DNA from 4 places in the Pseudoalteromonas sp. OFAV1 genome. Region 2 is predicted to be linked to each of the others. Evidence: predicted binding sites of a transcription regulator. Region 2 holds the regulator's gene; each other region holds the start of a gene.
The links. The regulator FliA, encoded in region 2, starts transcription of late flagellar genes. The targets are predictions, from matches to a motif close to CTAAAGNTNNNNNNNNNNNNGCCGATA.
Positions count from the first base shown of each region.

Region 1: a site for FliA is predicted at 1,133-1,159, ahead of pomA (flagellar motor protein PomA). Genes of this name have one in related genera too.
Region 3: a site for FliA is predicted at 1,496-1,522, ahead of L1267_RS17470 (VC2046/SO_2500 family protein). Genes of this name have one in related genera too.
Region 4: a site for FliA is predicted at 1,572-1,598, ahead of L1267_RS21330 (DUF5610 domain-containing protein). Genes of this name have one in related genera too.

Region 1 is NZ_JAKGBG010000001.1:240,557-243,704, forward strand. Features, by position in the region: gene ispA ((2E,6E)-farnesyl diphosphate synthase) at 1-703, opposite strand, end outside; gene L1267_RS01100 (exodeoxyribonuclease VII small subunit) at 708-950, opposite strand; gene pomA (flagellar motor protein PomA) at 1,222-1,989, shown strand; gene L1267_RS01110 (flagellar motor protein MotB) at 1,993-2,916, shown strand; gene L1267_RS01115 (hypothetical protein) at 3,046-3,148, shown strand, end outside.
Region 2 is NZ_JAKGBG010000003.1:192,330-195,477, reverse strand. Features, by position in the region: gene flhF (flagellar biosynthesis protein FlhF) at 1-16, shown strand, start outside; gene L1267_RS03070 (MinD/ParA family ATP-binding protein) at 9-869, shown strand; gene L1267_RS03065 (RNA polymerase sigma factor FliA) at 896-1,606, shown strand; gene cheY (chemotaxis response regulator CheY) at 1,647-2,030, shown strand; gene L1267_RS03055 (protein phosphatase CheZ) at 2,048-2,815, shown strand; gene L1267_RS03050 (chemotaxis protein CheA) at 2,831-3,148, shown strand, end outside.
Region 3 is NZ_JAKGBG010000038.1:33,060-36,207, reverse strand. Features, by position in the region: gene L1267_RS17480 (hypothetical protein) at 33-428, shown strand; gene L1267_RS17475 (DUF6172 family protein) at 489-788, opposite strand; gene L1267_RS17470 (VC2046/SO_2500 family protein) at 946-1,461, opposite strand; tRNA gene L1267_RS17465 (tRNA-Tyr) at 1,574-1,658, shown strand; tRNA gene L1267_RS17460 (tRNA-Tyr) at 1,703-1,787, shown strand; gene L1267_RS17455 (M48 family metallopeptidase) at 1,812-2,492, opposite strand; gene L1267_RS17450 (ion channel) at 2,594-3,148, shown strand, end outside.
Region 4 is NZ_JAKGBG010000061.1:1,345-4,492, reverse strand. Features, by position in the region: gene L1267_RS21340 (DUF523 domain-containing protein) at 1-363, shown strand, start outside; gene trmA (tRNA (uridine(54)-C5)-methyltransferase TrmA) at 366-1,463, opposite strand; gene L1267_RS21330 (DUF5610 domain-containing protein) at 1,628-2,746, shown strand; gene murI (glutamate racemase) at 2,813-3,148, shown strand, end outside.

The DNA.
Region 1 (3,148 bases), on a different contig from region 2:
CTAACGTTTCGGTGTCTGCCTCTACATCGAGAATATCGTCCTGTACCTGAAAAGCCAGACCAATTGCTTGACCAAACAAATTAAGCTGCTTTAACGTTTGCTCATCACATTGCGGCGCGGCCAAAGCCCCCAAGGTGATTGCACAGTTGAGTAATGCGCCAGTTTTAAGTTGATGAATACGTTCTAGTTCTTCGACTGTAATTGCTTTATCAGTAGCTTCAATATCAAGTGCCTGACCACCTACCATACCCTCTATACCTGAGGCTTTGCTTAACGAGGCGATCATTCTTACCTGTTGTGTCGTAGGTACTGCAAACTGATGGTTAGCAATTAAATCAAATGCTAATGTTTGAAGAGCATCACCGGCGAGAATAGCTTGCGCTTCACCATAAACAATATGACAAGTAGGGCGGCCACGTCTTAAGTCATCATCATCCATTGCTGGTAGGTCATCATGAACTAATGAGTAGCTATGAATACACTCAATAGCAGCGGCAAGAATATCAAGGTCAGCTTTGTCAGCTCCCATCATGCGGCCCGTCGCATAAACGAGGTAAGGACGTAAGCGCTTACCACCATTTAAAACGCCGTAATGAGTGGCTTCTTTAATGGTTTTTTCAGTGTTTAGTGGCAGTTCGAAATAGCGATTTAAATGTGCTTCAACGTCTTCTCGAGCGCGTTGTAATTGTTCTTTTAATTGCACTTAATTAGTCCAAGTTTGAGTCAAAGTTGCTAAGAGGAGCTTGGCTATCGTTACCCATTAATATGGCCACTTTTTGTTCGGCTTGTTGTAATTTTCCAGATGAGGCATTCGCAAGCGCTATACCACGCTCAAACTGTTTTAGCGATTGTTCTAAAGACAGTTCACCTTGCTCCATTTGTGCAACAATCTTAGATAATTCATCCAGTGCTTCTTCAAAACTCAAGTTTTCTGGTTTCTTTGTTGCCATAGTGGCCTCGATAGCTAATAGAAAGTGAGGCCAATTTTAGGGGGAATGCTAAACTAGGTCAAAGAATGATGTGTTTTTTTGCGCATAAAAGGAAATCAATATGCTATTTTTACGGTTTTAGAAGTAGCGGCAACTTGTAGCTTAAAAATCTTACATTAAAATAAAATTAATTCATTTAATGATTTAAGTAATTCAATTGCTTGCCGATAAGCAGTTAATAATAAAAATTTGATGCCGTTGGTGTCGTGTATTTGTTCCTCTGGAGGGGTATGTGGATTTAGCAACCATAATAGGTATTCTTGGTGCCATAGGCTTAATTGCTATGTCGATGGTATTAAGTAGTGACGGCCAAGTTGCAATGTTTTATAACACGCCTTCGGTGGTCATTGTATTTGGTGGTTCGATTTTTATCGTGTTATCGAACTTCACTATGGGGCAGTTTTTGGGCATTGGTAAGGTCGCTGCAAAAGCCTTTATGTTCAAAATTGAATCGCCAGAAGAATTAATTGAAAAAGCAGTAGAATTAGCTGACTCAGCACGTAAAGGTGGTTTCTTAGCATTAGAAGAAGCCGAAATCCCTAATGGCTTTATGCGCAAAGGGGTTGATATGTTAGTGGATGGTCATGATGCTGATGTAGTTCGTGCCACACTGCAAAAAGATATTTCCCTCACCGCTACTCGCCATGAACTTGGTGCAGGCTTATTTAAGTCGCTTGCCGATATCGCTCCTGCGATGGGGATGATAGGCACGCTAATTGGCTTGGTTGCAATGTTATCTAACATGGATGACCCAAAAGCAATTGGTCCTGCAATGGCTGTAGCTCTTTTAACAACACTTTATGGTGCTTTTTTGGCAAACGTTGTTGCAATTCCAATTCAGGTAAAACTAGAGCTGCGTAAAGATGAAGAAGCCCTCAACCAACGTTTAATTCTTGATGCGGTACTGGGTATTCAAGATGGTCAAAACCCGAAAGTAATTGAAGGCATCTTGAAAAACTATTTAGCTGAATCAAAACGTAAAGTCGATACCGAGGAGTAGGGCATGTCAGATCAAGAGTGCAAATGTCCACCTCCGGGGTTACCTGCCTGGATGGGAACCTTCGCAGATTTAATGTCGCTATTAATGTGCTTCTTTGTACTCTTGCTTGCTTTCTCGGAAATGGATGTTCTTAAATTTAAGCAGATAGCAGGTTCAATGAAGTTTGCTTTTGGTGTACAAAATAAAATTGAAGTAAAAGATATTCCAAAAGGGACCTCGGTCATTGCAATGGAGTTCACTCCGGGCAAACCTGAACCTACTCCTATCGAGACAATTCAACAACAAACCGTAGAGATGACACAACAAATGCTCGAGTTTCAGGCTGGTGATGAAAGCTCTGCAGGTGGTCGTCAAGAACAGCGTGGTAATAAGCGTGGTGGGGAATCACAAAGCACTGCTCAGCAACAAGCAATGGAGCAGTCAATTTCTGCAGCAGATCAAGAGCAAACGAATGAGCTTGTGAAGAAAATTGCCCAACAGCTTGAGCAGCAAATTATGGATGGCGCGATTGAACTTGAGTCACTAGGTCAGCAAATTATCATTCGCATTCGTGAGAATGGTTCATTCCCATCAGGCAGTGCTTTCTTACAGCCTAGGTTTAAACCTATCATTCGTGATATTGCTACGCTGTTAAAAGATGTGCCGGGTGAAATAACCGTGTCAGGGCATACAGATGATTTCCAAGTATCGAATGAGCTTTATACAAACAATTGGGATTTGTCGTCAAAACGTGCTGTTGCAGTTGCTAGCGAAATGGAAAAGGCCCCCGGTTTTGATAAATCTCGTATGATGGTTGTAGGTCACGCAGAAACAAGGCCACTAGTACCGAATGTAACCGATGAAGATCGTAGGCGTAACCGACGAGTCGAGATCTCTATTATGCAAGGTAAGGCGCATGAATCTGAGCCTATTGATGTGAGGCAATAAATCAATTAAAGTGAAACTTCATTAACAGATGTAATGGAGTATACAAATGAAAAAAGTTGATAAATATAGCTATATGCCAGGCAATGGTGATGGCGGTGATGACGATAAAACTGATTAAGGCGCTACATTTTGCCTGACTGGTTTGTAGAAATTAGAGTTATCTTAAGCAATAGCTGGGTGTTCATTTTGAGCCCAGCTATTATTATTTTTTATCTTCGTAAAGATTGGCCTG
Region 2 (3,148 bases):
AGGGATGTATGATTAACACAGTATTAGATCAAGCAAGCGGCCTGCGCAAAATGAATCAAAATAATAATAGTGGCGTTAAAGTTATCGCTGTTACTGGCGGCAAAGGTGGTGTGGGCAAAACGAATGTATCACTCAACACTGCAATTGCATTAGGTCAGCAAGGAAACCGCGTATTAGTATTGGATGCCGATTTAGGATTGGCAAACTGCGACGTGATGCTTGGTTTACGTGTTGAACGTAATTTATCTCATGTTTTATCTGGCGAATGTGAGCTTGATGAAATTCTTGTAGAAGGCCCTGCTGGTATTAAAATTGTGCCAGCAACGTCTGGCTCGCAAAGCATGGTGGAGTTAACTCCTTCTGAGCATGCAGGCCTTATTCGCGCTTTTAGCGAATTAAACACCGAGTTTGATATTTTAATTGTCGATACCGCCGCAGGTATTTCGGACATGGTATTAAGCTTTTCACGTGCAGCACAAGATGTCGTTGTGGTTGTATGTGATGAACCTACCTCAATTACAGATGCCTACGCGCTTATTAAAGTGTTAAGCCGAGAGCATGGTGTATATAAATTTAAAATTGTTGCCAACATGGTGCGTAGCATGCGTGAAGGGCAAGAATTATTTGCTAAACTTTCAAAAGTAACGGATCGTTTTTTAGATGTTTCTATGGAATTAGTCGCAACGATTCCCTATGACGAAAATATGCGTAAATCTACGCGACGTCAAAAGGTTATCGTTGAGTTATTTCCAAACTCACCAGCAGCGGTGGCGTTTAAAACATTAGCAACGAAAGCAGTTAAGTGGCCGATCCCTAACCAACCGTCTGGTCACTTAGAATTTTTTATTGAGAAACTAGTAAACGGCTAACTATGACAACATCGGTGAATAAAGCGATGGGATATCAATCAGCACAGAATTTAAATGCGATTGTTGAAAAGCACGCCTCTTTAGTCAAAAAAGTGGCGTGTCATTTGATTGCTCGTTTACCTGCTAGTGTTCAGCTCGATGATTTAATTCAGTCAGGCATGATCGGCCTTATTGAGGCGTCAAAAAACTTCGACGCTAGTAAAGGTGCAAGTTTTGAAACCTTTGCAGGTATCAGAATTCGCGGTGCAATGCTTGATGAAATCCGTCGAGGCGATTGGGCACCACGCTCTGTGCATCGAAATGCACGTCTAGTCGCAGAAACAATTGCTGAATTAGAAAGTACCCTAAACCGCGAGCCCAAAGACACAGAAGTTGCTGAAAAACTTGATATTACACTAGATGAGTACCATCATATTCTACATGACGTTAATTCTAGTAAAGTATTAGGTATCGAGGATTTAGGTGTTGATGAAGACGTAATAACACCAATGGGTCATGATTTAGCACTAGACAAACCGTTTAATAACGTTAAAAATGAGCGGTTTAACCAGTCTCTATTAACGGCTATCCAATCGTTACCAGAAAGAGATGCCCTTGTTTTGTCTTTGTATTACAACGATGAAATGAACTTGAAAGAAATAGGACACATACTCGATGTTAGCGAGTCGCGTGTGAGTCAAATACATGGTCAGGCGATGATTAAGCTCAAAGCAAAAATCAATGACTGGATTAATTAGTAGTAAGTAAATATAGGTTCAAACCTCACCGGAGGATGTTTTGGATAAAAACATGAAGATTCTTGTTGTTGACGATTTTTCTACAATGAGACGTATCATTAAAAATCTATTAAGGGATTTAGGTTTTACCAATGTGCAGGAAGCTGATGATGGTTCAACAGCATTACCAATGCTACAAAATCAAGAATTTGATTTTGTTGTAACAGATTGGAATATGCCTGGCATGCAAGGTATTGACTTGTTACGTGCTATACGTGCCGATGATAGCCTTAAACACATTCCTGTTTTAATGGTAACAGCTGAAGCGAAAAAAGAACAAATTGTTGCTGCTGCTCAAGCAGGTGTTAATGGCTACATTGTTAAACCATTTACTGCTGCGACACTTAAAACCAAATTGGAAAAAGTGTTTGAACGTTTAGGTTAATCTAAGGGGAGAGGCTTATGTCAGCACCTGCTGCGCCTCATATAAGTTTAGAGCAAGCTCGTCAACTTGTTGAGTATCTTGAAAAAGGTGAACAAGAAAAGGCAGATAAGCTAATTCTTGAAGCCGCATCAAAAGAACAATCAGAGTTGTTTGCCGAAGTCGGTAAATTGACGCGTCAACTGCATGAAGCGTTAAAGAACTTTGATCTTGATACTCGTCTCGCCGATTTAACTACCGATGCGATACCCGACGCTAAACAGCGATTAAACTATGTCATGGAAATGACAGAAAATGCAGCAAATAAAACCATGGATGCTGTTGAGGCAAGTTTACCTATTGCACAACAACTTGCTGATGAAATTGCAACAATCAAGCCCACGTGGGATCGATTGATGAACCGAGAAATTGAGCTTGGTGAGTTTAAAACCTTATGCCATAGCTTAGATAAGTTCATGAACAACTCTCATGCTAAAACTGATGAATTACAAGGCTTGATGACCAATGTGCTTATGGCACAAGACTACCAAGATTTAACTGGTCAGGTAATTCGCCGTGTTATTGAACTAGTACGAGAAGTTGAAGACAGTTTAATTAATCTCTTAACTGTATTCGGCAGTCAAGAAGATGGTCAGCAAAAACAAGAAAAACAGGCCACAGAACAAGCACCTGCAACAAGCGATACGCTAGCAGGTCCTGAAGGGCCAATTATTGATGCAGAGTCACGTGATGATGTTGTCTCAGGACAAGATGAAGTTGATGACCTATTATCAAGTTTGGGCTTCTAAGAGGAGAGTAACTGCATGAGCTTTGAAGTCGATGAAGATATTTTACAGGATTTCCTTGTTGAAGCAGGGGAAATTCTAGAGCTTTTGTCAGAACAATTGGTTCAGCTTGAGAACAACCCAGAAGACAAAGACTTACTTAACGCAATTTTTAGAGGTTTCCACACTGTAAAAGGTGGGGCAGGTTTCTTGAGTATGACAGAGCTTGTTGACGCTTGTCATGGTGCAGAAAATGTCTTCGATTTACTTCGCCAAGGTGTGCGTAGTGTAACACCTGAATTAATGGATGTTATTCTTCAAGCTCTTGATACCATCAACGAAATGTTCTCAACTATT
Region 3 (3,148 bases), on a different contig from region 2:
TCTTAATTTTTGCTCTATTGAGTAGTTGCTTAATGTTGGGTTGTGGCTCTGAAGAGTCACCTCAGGGCGAAAAAAATACCCCAGGCAACACAGCCACGCTTTATTTTGATGCACTGTATAACCAAAACGATTTAAATCAAGCCATGGAATACGCAACTCCAAAAATGGCTCGCATTATGAAGTCTTATGGCACCGCAAACCAATTCGCTCGTAACCTAATTAACATGCAATACGACGAAGTTGTAATTGAAGTTGATATGACCAATATGAGTTTACGTGAACAGTACGGTGATAAGGCTAATATTAATTTAATCTTTACGGGTTACTTCAACGGTAAAAAAGTGGATGATATGCGCAGTGTAAAAATGATCCGCAAAAAAGGTAATTGGTATATAGAAAAGATTAACGCCGATCCATTTGCTCGATAGATAGTTATCTTAAAGTAAAAATGGGCCTAAAAAGGCCCATTTTTTGATTCCGTGTATAAATTACTCTTCATCAAATTCTTGGTGTTGACGCTGTGTAGGGCGCGCTAAGATCTCAACATAAAACGATGTTAAGCCTTTGGCTTCAATATCACTAATACATTTATTAATCTCTGCTACGTGAACAACTTCGGCTTCATCCGCTGATTCACCAAACTTACAGTCAAATGCCCAATAATCAGCATCAGCTGGGAGTGTTTTATTACGCTCACGTTTCAAATATTTTTTTACTTCGTGTTTGGCTGCATCAACCATGCGAGGGTACTTAATCTTCTCGTGGTTAAGCGTGAATGTCTTCTTCATTATAGTCCTAATAGCTTGGTTCAATGACAATGGCGCTAAGCCATAGGCACACAGTATAACAAGGCCATAAAAAATTAGCTGTATTTTTTCTTATGTTGCTTGAATTTACTTATTAAAGTGTAGATTAATTTATTTATGTGACAATGTAGTTAATCAATTAGGCTGAAATTAAATGCAAAGGTTGATGAATAGCATCTTCTGTTAAACTATCGTAAAAAGCTGCAGCGTCAATTTGGGCACGCTCAGTTGGTTGATTTTTATCAAGGTAGCGTTTTCTTACTGCGGGCTCACAATTGTCTATCACTTCTAGTGGAATGTGATTTTTATCATCTCGAACATGCAATGGCTCAGGTGCTAAACAATGACGTAAGCGAATGTCTGAAAGACCACCTTGAAGTAATCGAAGAGCATTATCTTGACCAATCAACATATCAAATTGCTCTGGTGCTAATGATTGCTTAGGACCTGCCCCTAACTGGGCTCTAAGCACCTCTTCTGAAACGTGAGGATTACTTATTTCTGTTTTAGGTAGATGAAATTGACTAAAATCAAGTGCGTCATGTGAGAGCATTGCTAATAATAATGCAAACTCACCAGAGCGATGTTCATGAACACTTTTATTAAGACGATTATCGAGTTGACTCTCATTGAGCAACAAACCATCAACTTGCATAGACTTTAGCCAAATAGATTCCAGATTAATCAGTTATCGGCATTAATCCAATTTTCTTTAGTTTTTTTCTTTACTTAAATAACCAGTTTGCTATTATCAGCGCCGTTGCATTGGAGGGGTTCCCGAGCGGCCAAAGGGATCAGACTGTAAATCTGACGGCTCAGCCTTCGCTGGTTCGAATCCAGCTCCCTCCACCACTTCCTTCTGGTAGTGGGGCCAAATGCAATAGTAAAATCTGTGTGGAGGGGTTCCCGAGCGGCCAAAGGGATCAGACTGTAAATCTGACGGCTCAGCCTTCGCTGGTTCGAATCCAGCTCCCTCCACCACTCTTTACTCTTTCTAGCTTATCGCTACCAGCTCAAACTACTGCCATTTTGTTTCAACCATTGCTCAGCGTTTTTATAGTCTGGATAAAACTGTCTAACACGTTGCCAAAACTTAGCACTGTGATTCATATGTTTAAGATGAGCAAGTTCGTGTACAACCACATAATCAATCACCCATGTCGGTGCACTCGCTAAATGTAAATTAAAGGTCAGCTCTCGACGCTTATTACAACTTCCCCAACGACGTTTATAATGTTGAATTTTAAGTTTTGTGGGCAGAGCTTCAGACATCTGCAAACAATAATCATGAACACGCATTTCGATATAACTCTCTAGCTTTTCGTGTAAAAACTGCTCGAGCAGTGCTAAATAGTTTGCTTCTTGATGTTTGACCCGTGATGAAATAGATAAAATAAGCCGACACTGTGCATCTTGTTGCCAAGTGCTTTTAGTGCCTTTAGCAAATACTATCGGCACATTTTGTCCAAATAACTTAATCGCCGCGTTTACAAGAGGAAGTTGGCGGCGTTCAGCATGAATGGATTGTTTGGCAATTTGTTCATCGACCCAATCTTGCTTGGTCTTTAACCAGGCATCAATCTCAGTTTGTGGAACATAAAAAGGCGCATAAACAGTGAGTTTCTGCTGGGCAACTTTAATTGCCACTGTGGTTCTGCGTTTACTGCGCTTTAGGGTGTAGTTCAACAAATATAAGCCAATTCAATTAATAAAAAGTATGGATTCCATTTTACCCTGTAAAATAACTGCTAATCTATAAAGATGACCAACAAATAATTTTCATGTTTATGTCTGATAAACCTTGTTGTAGTTATACCTCGCCTTCGGGAAAGAAATGCTTGGAAACCGATATGGGGTCTGGATTCTGTTTTTGGCACGATAGTAAGTTTGATAAGTCAGGACTAGATCTAACCCAGAAATTAGAGCGTTATGCGAAAAAAGGCGGTTTACTGCATGGGTTACAGCTAAAGCGCGCTAACCTCAGTGGTCTTAATCTTATTAAGCAGGATGATGAGGAGGGATATGACCTATCCTACTGTAACTTTTATCGAGCAAACCTATCAGGCGCACACCTTTTTAATAACAAAATCGCTAACGCATCATTAATGAAAGCAAATCTTCACGATGCCAGCTTACATTATTGCGATTTAAAGAATACAAACTTATTAGGGGTTAAGTTTAATGATAGTCGTATTGACAATATCGATTTAGGCGAGCATTTACTGCAAGAAGCACAGGCCATTAAAGCTCGCAAAAATAGACAGTATGATGAAGCTCGTGACTTGTTCGAACAATCCGAAGAGATATATCGAAACTTAAGGAAGGCATCTGAAAACCAAGGA
Region 4 (3,148 bases), on a different contig from region 2:
CTCAAACAGCAGGGAAGGCTCATCGCATTCTGTCCTGAAGTAGCTGGTGGGCTGCCCACGCCAAGACCGCCTGCAGAAATAAAAGCAGGAAGAGTACTTACCAAAGATTCGCAGGATGTAACTGTACAATTTGCTTACGGCGCAGAACAAGCACTTAAGCTTTGTCAAAAGCAGGGCATTCGTTATGCATTATTAAAAGAATCAAGTCCTTCATGCGGTCGCAATACTATTTACGATGGTAGTCATTCTGGAAAGAAAATTTCAGGCATGGGATTAACTGCAAAGCTGTTAATCGACAATAATATAGCAGTATACAGCGAGCAGCAGTTGCCAGCGCTATTTGCTGCGCTGGCAGAGAAATGATTTTATTTGCGTTGCAAAAACACACCTGATTCGATGTGGTGGGTATAAGGGAATTGATCGAAGATCGCAAAACGTTTTACTTCATGGGTTTTACATAGGTGATCAAGGTCACGCTCAAGGGTGTCTGGATTACACGAGATATAAATAATATTGTCGTAGTTAGCAACTAAGTCACACGTTAGCGTGTCCATGCCTGCGCGTGGTGGATCTACTAAGATTGTTTGGCAGTTATAGCTTGTCAGGTCAATGCCATCTAAACGAGAGAAAGTACGCTCGCCTTTCATCGCTTGAGTAAACTCTTCACTCGACATACGAATGATATCTAAGTTCTCAACTTTATTCTGCGCGATATTGTATTGCGCTGAGTAAACCGATGATTTTGAAATCTCTGTGGCTAATACCCGGTCGAATGAACCCGCAAGGGCAATTGAGAAATTACCATTCCCGCAGTATAGCTCTAGTAAGTCATTGCTAAGTGGCTGGCATAGTGCTTGTGCCCACTCTAGCATCTTGATATTCACTTTCGCATTCGGTTGCGTAAAGCTATTTTCGACTTGTTGATAAATTAATTCTTTACCGTTTACATTAAGGCGCTCAATGACGTAATCGTTACCAATCACTTCTTTTTGCTTACGCGCACGGCCAATAAAATCAATTTTAAACTGTGCGCTTAATTTTGTTTTCAGCTCTTTAATTGCTTGTAACCACTGCTCATCTAATTGTTTGTGATATAACAAGCTAACGAGGATTTCACCACTTAGGCTAGAAAGGTAATCAATTTGAAATAACTTACGGCGCAGAATTTCGCTGCCCTTTAAGTTTTCGATCATGGCTTGCATCACTTCACCGACTAAAGGTGCTGCAGGGTCAAACTCATCAACACGAATTTTCTCTTTGGTTTGCTGATCAAACATGATGTGAAATAAGTCTTCACCCTCATGCCATACACGAAACTCTGCACGTTGGCGGTAATGAATAGGATCAGAGCCAAACACCTCTAATTTTTCGACTCCAAAACGTCGAAACTGGTTAGTGATGCGCTGCTCTTTCTCACTCAATTGTGCATCGTATTGAGTTGTATCAATTTTTATAACCGCCATGGCTGATTACCTTTTATCTCTTAGCTTTATAACGGCGCTATTGTAGGGAGCGCTGAGGATTTGTCTAGTTTTGTTATTTATTTTAGTGTCGTTTTTTTATACAAAAAACTTAAGTTATGTGGTTTTTGGCCGATAATGAGATAACCATAACATGGAGTCGGATCATGAAAATTGGCAATCTAGGCTATATACCTAATACAAATGTGAATAAATACAATGGCAAACAGGCACTGCAGCAGCCTGCCATTCAAAATCGTCAAGACAGTTATCAGCAACGCGGGCGAGAGCTGGCAGCAAAAGTTCTTGATGATAAACTAGCTGCAGCTCTTGGCTTACCTAAAGCTGAAGAGAAAAAAGATAAACCGCTATTTGATTTTGAAGAGATCGTTAAAAACGTACTCGACTTTGTTGGTGGTGCACTTCGCAAAGCAAAAGCCGATGGTGCTGATGATGAAAAACTCAAAGGCATGCTAGGTGATGCACGCAAAGGTGTGCAAATGGGTATCGACGATGCGTATGATGAGCTCAAAGAGTCAGGCATTCTTAATGATGATATAAAAGAAGGCATCGAAAAATCTAAAGAAGGCATCTATAAAGGTATAGATGAGCTAGAAGATGATTTATTCAACCCTAAACCGAACGCAGTTTCAGTAAGCCAAGCTCAATACCTTAGTTTAAGTAATAACGCAGAATACACTTTTACAACGGCTGAAGGTGATGAAGTAAGTATTAGCTTTGCAGATGCCTATGAAAGTAAATCGGCAAGTAGCTACAGTAAAAATGGCGATAACGAAGCGTTTGTTAGTGAATCTTCGCAATCACGCGACTTGTCATTTTCGATGACAGTCAATGGTGATTTAAATGAGCAAGAGCAACAAGCTATCAATGAATTGATGGAAGACTTGCAAAGTGTCAGTGAGACATTCTTCTCTGGTTCATTAGAAGAAGCCTTTGAACAAGCGAAAGAGTTGAACTTAGGTAATGAACAACTCGTTGGCTTTACGATGGATCTGAAGCAAACCAAAACAGTGGCTGCGATAAAAGGCTATGAAGAATATAAACCAGCTCCTGAAAAAGAAGTCGCCGAGAAAATAGCGCCGTTTAATGACGACCTAAAACAGGCATTTAATAAAGCCGGCGACATAGGTTTGCAAAATGAACTAGCTGGTATCTTACAATGGTTGAATCAAGACAAAGAGGAAGTCAGTAAGTTAGTTGATTATACCAAAGCAATGTTCGAGCAAATGAACAAGTTGCGTTCAGCTTCTGAGCAAGACTCATAACCGCAACTTTCTTTTTCTAAAACTGCATGGCAAACTGCTGGCCTTTGATGATCCGAGGTAAGCAGTTTGTCAGTCCATATTATGGTGTTTGATTCAGGTATAGGTGGAACCACTGTACTTGAACAGATCCAAGCATTGATCCCAAATGCTGATTATAGCTATTTCATGGATAATGCATTATTACCTTATGGTTCTCAAAGCCAACAAACCATTATTGACCGCTTACTTGCTTTACTTTGCTTTATAGAAAGTAGAGCGCTGCAGGTAGATATACTAGTAATAGCCTGTAACACCGCTTCAACATCAGCCTTAGAGGCAATTCGACCTTATACTAATATAGAAGTTGTTGGTGTAGTGCCAGCGATCAAGCCTGCGTGCGCTATAAGTAAAAGTAAACATATC